DNA from 2 places in the Streptomyces sp. NPDC001848 genome. Region 1 is predicted to be linked to the other one. Evidence: predicted binding sites of a transcription regulator. Region 1 holds the regulator's gene; the other holds the start of a gene.
What was found. The regulator HspR, encoded in region 1, represses chaperone genes until heat shock. The targets are predictions, from matches to a motif close to TTGAGNNNNNNNNNCTCAA.

Region 1 (5,034 bases):
CGTACCTGGGCGAGAAGGTGACCGACGCGGTCATCACCGTCCCGGCGTACTTCAACGACTCCGAGCGGCAGGCCACCAAGGAGGCCGGCGAGATCGCCGGTCTGAACGTGCTCCGCATCGTCAACGAGCCGACCGCCGCCGCCCTGGCCTATGGCCTCGACAAGGACGACCAGACCATCCTCGTTTTCGACCTCGGTGGCGGCACCTTCGACGTCTCCCTCCTGGAGATCGGCGACGGCGTCGTCGAGGTGAAGGCCACCAACGGTGACAACCACCTCGGTGGTGACGACTGGGACCAGCGCATCGTCGACTACCTGGTCAAGCAGTTCCAGTCCGGTCACGGCGTGGACCTGTCCAAGGACAAGATGGCCCTGCAGCGTCTGCGTGAGGCTGCCGAGAAGGCGAAGATCGAGCTGTCCTCGTCCACCGAGACCTCGATCAACCTGCCCTACATCACCGCGTCCGCCGAGGGCCCGCTGCACCTGGACGAGAAGCTCACCCGGGCGCAGTTCCAGCAGCTGACGGCCGACCTGCTGGAGCGGTGCAAGACGCCGTTCCACAACGTCATCAAGGACGCCGGCATCTCCATCAACGACATCGACCACGTGGTGCTCGTCGGTGGCTCCACCCGTATGCCCGCGGTCGCCGAGCTCGTCAAGGAGCTGACCGGCGGCAAGGAGGCCAACAAGGGTGTGAACCCGGACGAGGTCGTCGCCATCGGCGCCTCGCTCCAGGCCGGTGTCCTCAAGGGTGAGGTCAAGGACGTCCTGCTCCTCGACGTCACCCCGCTGTCCCTCGGTATCGAGACCAAGGGCGGCATCATGACCAAGCTGATCGAGCGCAACACCACGATCCCGACCAAGCGGTCCGAGATCTTCACCACGGCCGAGGACAACCAGCCGTCCGTGCAGATCCAGGTCTACCAGGGCGAGCGCGAGATCGCGGCGTACAACAAGAAGCTCGGCATGTTCGAGCTGACCGGTCTGCCGCCGGCGCCCCGTGGCGTCCCGCAGATCGAGGTGTCCTTCGACATCGACGCCAACGGCATCATGCACGTCACGGCGAAGGACCTCGGCACCGGCAAGGAGCAGAAGATGACCGTCACCGGCGGCTCCTCGCTCCCGAAGGAAGAGGTCGACCGCATGCGCGAGGAGGCCGAGCGCTACGCGGAGGAGGACCACAAGCGCCGCGAGGCGGCCGAGGCCCGCAACCAGGGCGAGCAGCTGGTCTACCAGACCGAGAAGTTCCTCAAGGACAACGAGGACAAGGTCCCGGGCGAGGTCAAGACCGAGGTCGAGGCCGCCGTCGCCGAGCTGAAGGAGAAGCTCAAGGGCGAGGACACGGCCGAGATCCGCTCCGCCACCGAGAAGGTCGCGGCCGTCTCGCAGAAGCTGGGCCAGGCCATGTACGCCGACGCCCAGGCCGCGCAGGCCGCCGCCGGCGGTGCCTCGGCCGGTGCCGGTGAGACCAAGGCCGACGACGACGTGGTGGACGCCGAGATCGTCGACGACGAGCGGAAGGACGGTGCCGCGTGACGGAGGAGACCCCGGGCTTCGAGGAGAAGCCTGACGTCCCCTCCGGCGCCACCCCTGATGACGCCGAGCCGCAGGCCGCCTCCCCCTCTTCGGAGGAGGCGGCGGCCCCGGCGGGGGACGCAAGCGAACAGAACGCCGGTCTGGTGGCCCAGCTGGACCAGGTGCGCACGGCGCTGGGCGAGCGCACGGCGGACCTCCAGCGCCTCCAGGCCGAGTACCAGAACTACCGCCGCCGCGTCGAGCGCGACCGGATCGCGGTCAAGGAGATGGCCGTCGCCAACCTCCTGACCGAGCTCCTGCCCGTGCTCGACGACATCGGCCGCGCACGCGAACACGGCGAACTGGTGGGCGGTTTCAAGTCCGTCGCCGAGTCGCTGGAGACCGTCGCGGCCAAGATGGGTCTGCAGCAGTTCGGCAAGGAGGGCGAGCCCTTCGACCCGACCATCCACGAGGCCCTGATGCACAGCTACGCGCCGGACGTCACCGAGACGACGTGCGTGGCGATTCTGCAGCCCGGGTACCGCTTCGGCGAGCGCACCATCCGCCCCGCGCGGGTGGCCGTCGCCGAGCCGCAGCCGGGGGCGCAGACGGTCAAGGCCGAGGAGACCGGCGAGGCGGGCGACGACAAGGAGAACGGTGGCCCGGACGAGGGCTGACGTACACCACGAACGCACAGGGAAGGAGGGACGTCGGGGATGAGCACCAAGGACTTCATCGAGAAGGACTACTACAAGGTCCTCGGCGTCCCCAAGGACGCCACCGAGGCCGAGATCAAGAAGGCGTACCGGAAGCTCGCCCGCGAGTTCCACCCGGACGCCAACAAGGGCAACGCCAAGGCGGAGGAACGTTTCAAGGAGATCTCCGAGGCGAACGACGTCCTCGGCGACCCCAAGAAGCGCAAGGAGTACGACGAGGCCCGCGCCTTGTTCGGCAACGGCGGCTTCCGTCCCGGCCCCGGGGCGGGCGGCTCCTTCAACTTCGACCTGGGCGACCTCTTCGGCGGCCAGGGCGGCGCCGGGGGTGGCTTCGGCGGCGGTATCGGTGACGTCTTCGGGGGCCTGTTCAACCGCGGCGGCGCGGGCACGCGTACGCAGCCCAGGCGCGGCCAGGACATCGAGTCCGAGGTCACGCTGAGCTTCATGGAGGCGGTGGACGGCGCGACCGTACCGCTGCGCATGTCCTCGCAGTCACCGTGCAAGGCCTGTTCGGGCACCGGCGACAAGAACGGCACGCCGCGGGTGTGCCCGACCTGTGTCGGCACCGGGCAGGTGGCGCGCGGCTCGGGCGGCGGCTTCTCGCTGACCGACCCGTGCCCGGACTGCAAGGGCCGGGGGCTGATCGCGGAGCACCCGTGCGAGGTCTGCAAGGGCAGCGGCCGGGCCAAGTCGTCCCGGACGATGCAGGTCCGCATCCCGGCGGGCGTGTCCGACGGGCAGCGCATCCGGCTGCGCGGCAAGGGTGCGCCCGGTGAGCGGGGCGGCCCGGCCGGCGACCTGTACGTGGTCGTGCACGTCAATCCGCACCCCGTCTTCGGCCGCAAGGGCGACAACCTCACGGTGACCGTGCCGGTGACGTTCGCGGAGGCGGCGCTCGGCGCCGACATCCGGGTGCCCACCCTCGGCGGGCCCCCGGTGACGCTGAAACTGCCCCCCGGCACGCCGAACGGGCGTACCATGCGCGCCCGTGGAAAGGGCGCGGTCCGCAAGGACGGCACCCGCGGCGACCTGCTGGTCACCGTCGAGGTGAGTGTCCCGAAGGACGTGTCGGGGAAGGCTCGTGACGCGCTGGAGGCGTATCGCGAGGCGACCGCGGGCGAGGACCCGCGGGCGGAGCTGTTCCAGGCCGCGAAGGGAGCATGACCAGATGGACGGCCGTCGACGCAACCCGTATGAGCTGACCGAGGACACCCCGGTCTACGTCATCTCGGTGGCGGCCCAGCTCTCCGGACTGCACCCGCAGACCCTGCGCCAGTACGACCGCCTGGGGCTCGTGTCCCCGGACCGCACCGCGGGCCGGGGCCGGCGGTACTCGGCCCGCGACATCGAACTGCTCCGCCAGGTGCAGCAGTTGTCGCAGGACGAGGGCATCAACCTGGCCGGCATCAAGCGCATCATCGAACTGGAGAACCAGGTCGCCGCGCTCCAGTCCCGCGTCGCGGAACTCCAGGCCGCCCTCGACGGCGCGGCGGCGGCGATGCGCCAGCGCGAGGCGGCCGTCCACGCCTCCTACCGCCGTGACCTGGTGCCCTACCAGGAGGTCCAGCAGACCAGCGCCCTGGTGGTGTGGCGCCCGAAGCGGCAGCAGCAGACGGACTGACCGGCGCGCAGACCGACCCGCACACAGAGGGGCCCGGAGACTGCTCCGGGCCCCTCTGTGTGCTCAGGGCGCCAGGGCCACCCAGCCGTCGCCGGGCGCGGACTCGGTGCCGTCCGCGTACCCGGCGGTCACCCAGTAGAAGTGGGTCGTGCCCTTGGCGGCGGCGGTGTCCTCGTAGGAGGTCCCCGTCGTGGCGGCCAGCTTCTCGTACGCCTTGGTGTCCGGGTTCCAGCGGTAGACCTGGTAGCCGGTGGCGTCGGTCACCGGTGACCAGGACAGCTCGACGCCCGCCTCGGAGGAATCCGCCGTCAGCCGGACCGGGGAGCCCTCGGGCGTCGCCACGCTCGGCGTCATGTCGACCTCGGTCGCGGTCACGATCTCGGGTGAACGGGTCCACTCGTAGTGCGAGTTCCAGTCGTCGTCGACGGCGTCGACGAAGAAGCACCGCTGCCGGCCGTCCGGGAGCGTGGTGTACGTGTACGAGGTGGTGGCGGTCGACAGCCACTCCACCTGGTGGGCGGAGCAGACCTGCTCCTCCTCGTCGCCCATGAGCTCGCCCGCGTAGACCACGTACCGCGCCAGGTCCGGCGTCGGGTTGGCGTCCCAGTGCAGCTCGAAGCCGTACTCGGTCGGGGTGGCGGTCAGCCCGGTGACGGCGGACGGCGGGGTCTGGTCCCGGCGCCGGCCGCTGACCGCGGCGGACTGCGCGGACTCGTTGCCGGCCGCGTCGACGGCGCTCACGCGGTAGTAGTAGGTGACACCCACCTCGGCCGAGGGATCCCGGTACGACAGCTGGTCCGTGCTGCCGATCCTGCTGTACACCCCGTCCGCGCTCGCCGCCCGGTACACCCGGTACGACGCCGCTTCGGCGACGGCGCTCCAGCCGAGGCCCAGCCCGCCCGTCTCGGAGGTGTCGGTGACGGCCGGATCCCGGGGCACGGCGGGAGCGATCCGGTCGACCGTGGTGACGGCCTGGTCGGCGGTGCCCGTCGACTCGTTGCCGGCCTTGTCGTAGGCGCGGATCTCGTAGTAGTAGGTCGCGCCGTTCACCGGGAGCGTCGAGTCGGTGTACGACGTGGAGGTGGTCGTGACGAGCGGGGTGCTGCCGAAAGAGGCGCCCTTGAGACGGCGGTAGACGCGGTAGCCCGCGAGGTCCATCTCGTTGTTCTTCGCCCAGCTGAGC
Region 2 (5,034 bases), on a different contig from region 1:
CCGCCGCGCCCGTCTCCGGGTCGGCCAGCGAGGCCTCGACGTACAGCACGTCGCCGCCCGCGCCGGTGACCGCGAGGCCGGTCGCCACGCCGGGGACCGCGGTGCGCCGCTCGGCCGGGTCCTGGGCGGACTCGGGCACGTGGTGCGGGCGTCCGAGCAGCCCGCGCAGGTCCTCGGCCCGGACGGTGAACGGCAGCTCCCGCTCGCCCAGTTCGTGCTGGGCCGCGACCTTGCGCAGCAGCCGCGCGATGGACCGCTCCAGGGTCCGCACGCCCGCCTCGCGGGTGTACTCGCCGGCGAGCTTGCGCAGCGCGGCCTCCTCGATCGTGACCTCGTCCCGGGCGATGCCGGCCCGCTCCAGCTGGCGCGGGAGCAGGTGGTCACGGGCGATGACGACCTTCTCGTCCTCGGTGTAGCCGTCCAGGCGGACGATGTCCATGCGGTCGGCCAGCGCCTCCGGGATGGCCTCCAGGACGTTCGCCGTGGCCAGGAACACCACGTCGGACAGGTCGAGTTCGACCTCCAGGTAGTGGTCGCGGAAGGTGTGGTTCTGCGCCGGGTCCAGGACCTCCAGCAGGGCCGCGGCCGGGTCGCCGCGGAAGTCGGAGCCCACCTTGTCGATCTCGTCGAGCAGGACCACCGGGTTCATGGACCCGGCTTCCTTGATGGCGCGGACGATCCGGCCGGGCAGGGCGCCGACGTACGTACGGCGGTGGCCGCGGATCTCGGCCTCGTCGCGGACGCCGCCGAGGGCGACGCGGACGAACTTGCGGCCCATGGCGTGCGCGACGGACTCGCCGAGGCTGGTCTTGCCGACGCCGGGCGGGCCGACGAGCGCCAGCACGGCGCCGCCGCGGCGGCCGCCCACGACGCCCAGGCCCCGGTCGGCGCGCCGCTTGCGCACCGCCAGGTACTCGGTGATCCGCTCCTTCACGTCCTCCAGGCCCGCGTGCTCGGCGTCGAGGACGGCCTTGGCGCCGCGGATGTCGTACGCGTCCTCGGTGCGCTCGTTCCACGGCATTTCGAGCACGGTGTCCAGCCAGGTGCGGATCCAGGAGCCCTCGGGCGACTGGTCGCTGGTGCGCTCGAGCTTGTCGACCTCCTTGAGGGCGGCCTCGCGCACCTTCTCGGGGAGGTCGGCGGCCTCCACGCGGGCGCGGTAGTCGTCGGACTCCTCGCCCTCCTGGGTGTCGCCGTTGAGCTCGCGCAGCTCCTTGCGGACGGCTTCCAGCTGGCGGCGCAGCAGGAACTCGCGCTGCTGCTTGTCGACGCCTTCCTGGACGTCCTTGGCGATGGACTCGGCGACCTCCTGCTCGGCGAGGTGGTCGCGGAGCTGCTGGGTGGCGAGCTTCAGCCGGGCCACCGGATCGGTGGTCTCCAGGAGTTCGACCTTCTGTTCGGTGGTGAGGAAGGGCGAGTAGCCGGAGTTGTCGGCGAGCGCGGAGACGTCGTCGATGGCCTGCACACGGTCGACGACCTGCCAGGCGCCGCGCTTCTTCAGCCAGCTGGCGGCGAGGGCCTTGTACTCCTTGACGAGCTCGGCGACGTGGCCGGGCAACGGGTCCGGAACCGTCTCGTCGATGCGTGTTCCCTCGACCCACAGCGCCGCGCCGGGCCCGGTGGTGCCCGCACCGATCTTCACCCGCCCCCGGCCGCGGATGAGGGCGCCCGGGTCGCCGTCCGCGAGCCGGCCGACCTGCTCGACGGTGCCGAGGACACCGGTGGCGGCGTAGGTGCCGTCGATGCGTGGAACGAGCAGGACCCTGGGCTTTCCGGGCTCGGAACGGGCGGCCGCCTGGGCGGCCTCCACCGCCGCGCGCACCTCGGAGTCGCTCAGGTCCAGCGGGACCACCATGCCGGGCAGCACAACCTCGCCGTCGAGCGGCAGCACAGGCAGGGTGAGCGGTGTGGACGTCGAAGCCATGATCTCCCCTTCGGCAGTCAAGTTGAGTTGTGCTGACTCAATGCACGAGAGGATTCGATTGTTCCCCAAGGCTTGTTCGCTCTGGGCGATCAGTTGGGGCGACCGCTGTGACCAGGCGCGCAACGGCGCAGGGTCAGCTCAGAGGCACGGCCGCGGCTCCGGTCCGGGCCCAGCGCCGTACCAGCGGCCAGGTCCCGACGCCGATCGTCAGGGCCAGCAGATGACCCCAGTTGCTCAGCGGGTCCGTGAACTCGACCAGGTCCTGGAGGAGCACCGCGGCGAACGCGATCAGCACCGTCCAGCGCAACCAGGGCCGCAGCAACCCCGTCAGCGCGCCCAGGCTCCCCGCCACACCGAAGCTGATGCCGTAGTCGAGGCGGTGCAGCGAACTGTCCGGCAGATGGCCCGCCAGCACGGCGAGGCCGACCGGGACCTCGGTGCCCAGCGTCGCGAGCACATGGCCGAGCAGAAAGACGACCGCCGTGCGCGCGCCGCCTATCCGCCGCTCCAGCGCCGTCAGCACGACCAGGAAGACGAGGGTGTAGTACGACAGCATCCCGCCCGCGATCCACAGCGCGCTGGTCAGCAGCACCACCACCGGACTGCGCATCAGATGCGCGACGTCCGTGCTGGATTCCTGGCACAGCGCGTTCACCAGCGTCGGATCGGCGTACTGGGCGAACAGGGAGGTCACCAGCAGCACGGCGGCGTACCCGAAGGTGAACGGCGCCCGCTTCGGGCTCGGCAGCAGCAGGACCAGGCGCGGGGCGGTCCACCGCACCGGGAGCGGAACCGTGTGCGTGACGGGCGGCGGCGCCGTGCGCTGGCGCGGCATGCCGTCCAGAAGCGACGCGCCCCTCCCGGGGGGCATGAGCGTGGCATCGGCCGCCGGGACCGTACGTTCCAAGGTGCGGCGCTCCTTCCGTCACACTCCACCCTTCGCGCCGCGCCGGTCGCTGTCTATGACCGACGCCACCCGAGACGGGATTCAAAGCAACTTCTCAGGCGGTTTCCGCGTCCGGGCCGGCCGCGCACGGCTGCGGCGGGCGCGGCGGCCCGCCCGGCCGCCGGCGACGCCCGCCGGGGACGGCCCGCAGGTCGCCCGCAGGTCGCCCGCGGTCGCCCGTTGGGGACGGCCGCCGGGGAAATGAGTCGCCCCCGCCCCCGCCGGTCACCAGAATGTGGCCTATGCCTCATCCGTACGACACCGACGACACCCCGGTGGTCCTGGACCGTCGTGAGGGCCCGCACGGCGAGGTGGTGCTGCGGCGGCACGGTGAGTTGCTGCAGATCATCGCCAACGGCTGTTTCCTGATGGACACCTCCGACGGGCGCTCGGAGCGGTTGCTGGTGGACGCCGCGTCAGATGCCCTGGACGGCCGCCCGGACCCGAGCCTGCTGATCGGCGGACTCGGTGTGGGCTTCTCGCTCGCGCACGCGGCGGCCGATCCCCGCTGGGGTCGCATCACCGTCGTCGAACGCGAACGCGCCGTCATCGACTGGCACCTCGACGGCCCCCTGTGCGCACTGTCCGCCGACGCGCTCGCCGATCCGCGCACCCGCGTCGTGGAGGCCGACCTCGTCACCCACGTCAATGAGACATCGGACACGTACGACGCCCTGTGCCTGGACATCGACAACGGGCCCGCGTGGACGGTCACGGACGACAACGGCAGCCTCTACTCGACGGCCGGACTCGCAAGCTGCGCAAGGGTGTTGAGACCCGGCGGGGTGCTCGCGGTGTGGTCGGCCGCACCGTCACCGGATTTCGAAGGAACCCTCAGGAATGCCGGGTTCCGGCAGGTGCGTACCGAAGAGGTGCCCGTTGCCCGGGGCGTTCCCGACGTCGTGCACCTCGCGATCGGACCTGGATAGCCGACCGGCGGTAACTCCCCGTACCCTGCTTCACTGACGCCGATCATTCAAGCGTCAAGCGCAGTCATGGGATCACCCCACGGATTCCGGAAAGCAACCCCAGGGGCGGGCGATGGAGCAGACACACACCTCCCACAACGGCACGACGGCGACCCCGGGCGCTCAGCGGCGCGTCCTGGTGGTCGAGGACGACCAGACGATCGTCGAGGCCATCGCCACCCGTCTGCGCGCGGAGGGATTCCTCGTGCAAACGGCAGGTGACGGGCCGGCGGCGGTCGACACGGCGGAGGCCTGGCAGCCCGACCTGCTGATCCTCGACATCATGCTGCCGGGCTTCGACGGCCTGGAGGTCTGCCGGCGCGTGCAGGCCCAGCGCCCGGTGCCGGTGCTGATGCTGACCGCACGCGACGACGAGACGGACATGCTGGTCGGGCTCGGCGTCGGCGCCGACGACTACATGACCAAGCCGTTCTCGATGCGTGAGCTGGCGGCGCGCGTGCACGTGCTGCTGCGCCGGGTGGAGCGGGCCGCACTGGCCGCCGCTACCCCGCGCACCGGCATACTGCGCCTCGGCGAACTCGAGATCGACCACGCACAGCGCCGGGTGCGGGTGCGCAGCGAGGACGTCCATCTGACGCCCACCGAGTTCGATCTGCTGGTGTGCCTGGCCAACACTCCGCGCGCCGTGCTCTCCCGTGAGCAGTTGCTCGCCGAGGTGTGGGACTGGGCGGACGCCTCCGGCACCCGCACCGTGGACAGCCACATCAAGGCGCTGCGGCGGAAGATCGGCGCGGAGCGCATCCGGACCGTGCACGGCGTGGGCTACGCCCTGGAGACCCCGACGCCATGAGCGACGGGCGGTCGGCCACGCGGAGGAGCCCTGGGGAGCCCTGGGGCGGCGTACGCCCGTTCTCGATCAAGACCAAACTGGGCGCGCTGGTCGTCATCTCGGTGTTCATCACCACGGGTCTGCTGATGATCGCGGTGCGCACCGCCACCGAGCTGCGCTTCATCACGGTGTTCTCGATGATCGCCACCCTGTTGATCACGCAGTTCGTGGCGCACTCGCTCACCGCGCCGCTGGACGAGATGAACACGGTGGCCCGGTCCATCTCGCACGGCGACTACAGCCGCCGTGTGCGCGACAACCGCCGGGACGAGCTGGGCGACCTGGCCCAGACGATCAACCTGATGGCCGACGAGCTGGAGGCCCAGGACAGCCAGCGCAAGGAGCT

Region 2: lon (endopeptidase La) is a predicted target of HspR. The motif match lies at 1,947-1,965, and genes of this name have one in related genera.

Annotation. Positions count from the first base shown of each region.
Region 1 covers NZ_JBIATP010000009.1:305,166-310,199, forward strand. The annotation lists gene dnaK (molecular chaperone DnaK) at 1-1,535, shown strand, start outside; gene grpE (nucleotide exchange factor GrpE) at 1,532-2,191, shown strand; gene dnaJ (molecular chaperone DnaJ) at 2,231-3,394, shown strand; gene ACFYZJ_RS20800 (heat shock protein transcriptional repressor HspR) at 3,399-3,851, shown strand; gene ACFYZJ_RS20805 (PA14 domain-containing protein) at 3,915-5,034, opposite strand, start outside.
Region 2 covers NZ_JBIATP010000007.1:26,100-31,133, forward strand. The annotation lists gene lon (endopeptidase La) at 1-1,924, opposite strand, end outside; gene ACFYZJ_RS15645 (rhomboid-like protein) at 2,058-2,831, opposite strand; gene ACFYZJ_RS15650 (spermidine synthase) at 3,113-3,799, shown strand; gene ACFYZJ_RS15655 (response regulator transcription factor) at 3,912-4,649, shown strand; gene ACFYZJ_RS15660 (ATP-binding protein) at 4,646-5,034, shown strand, end outside.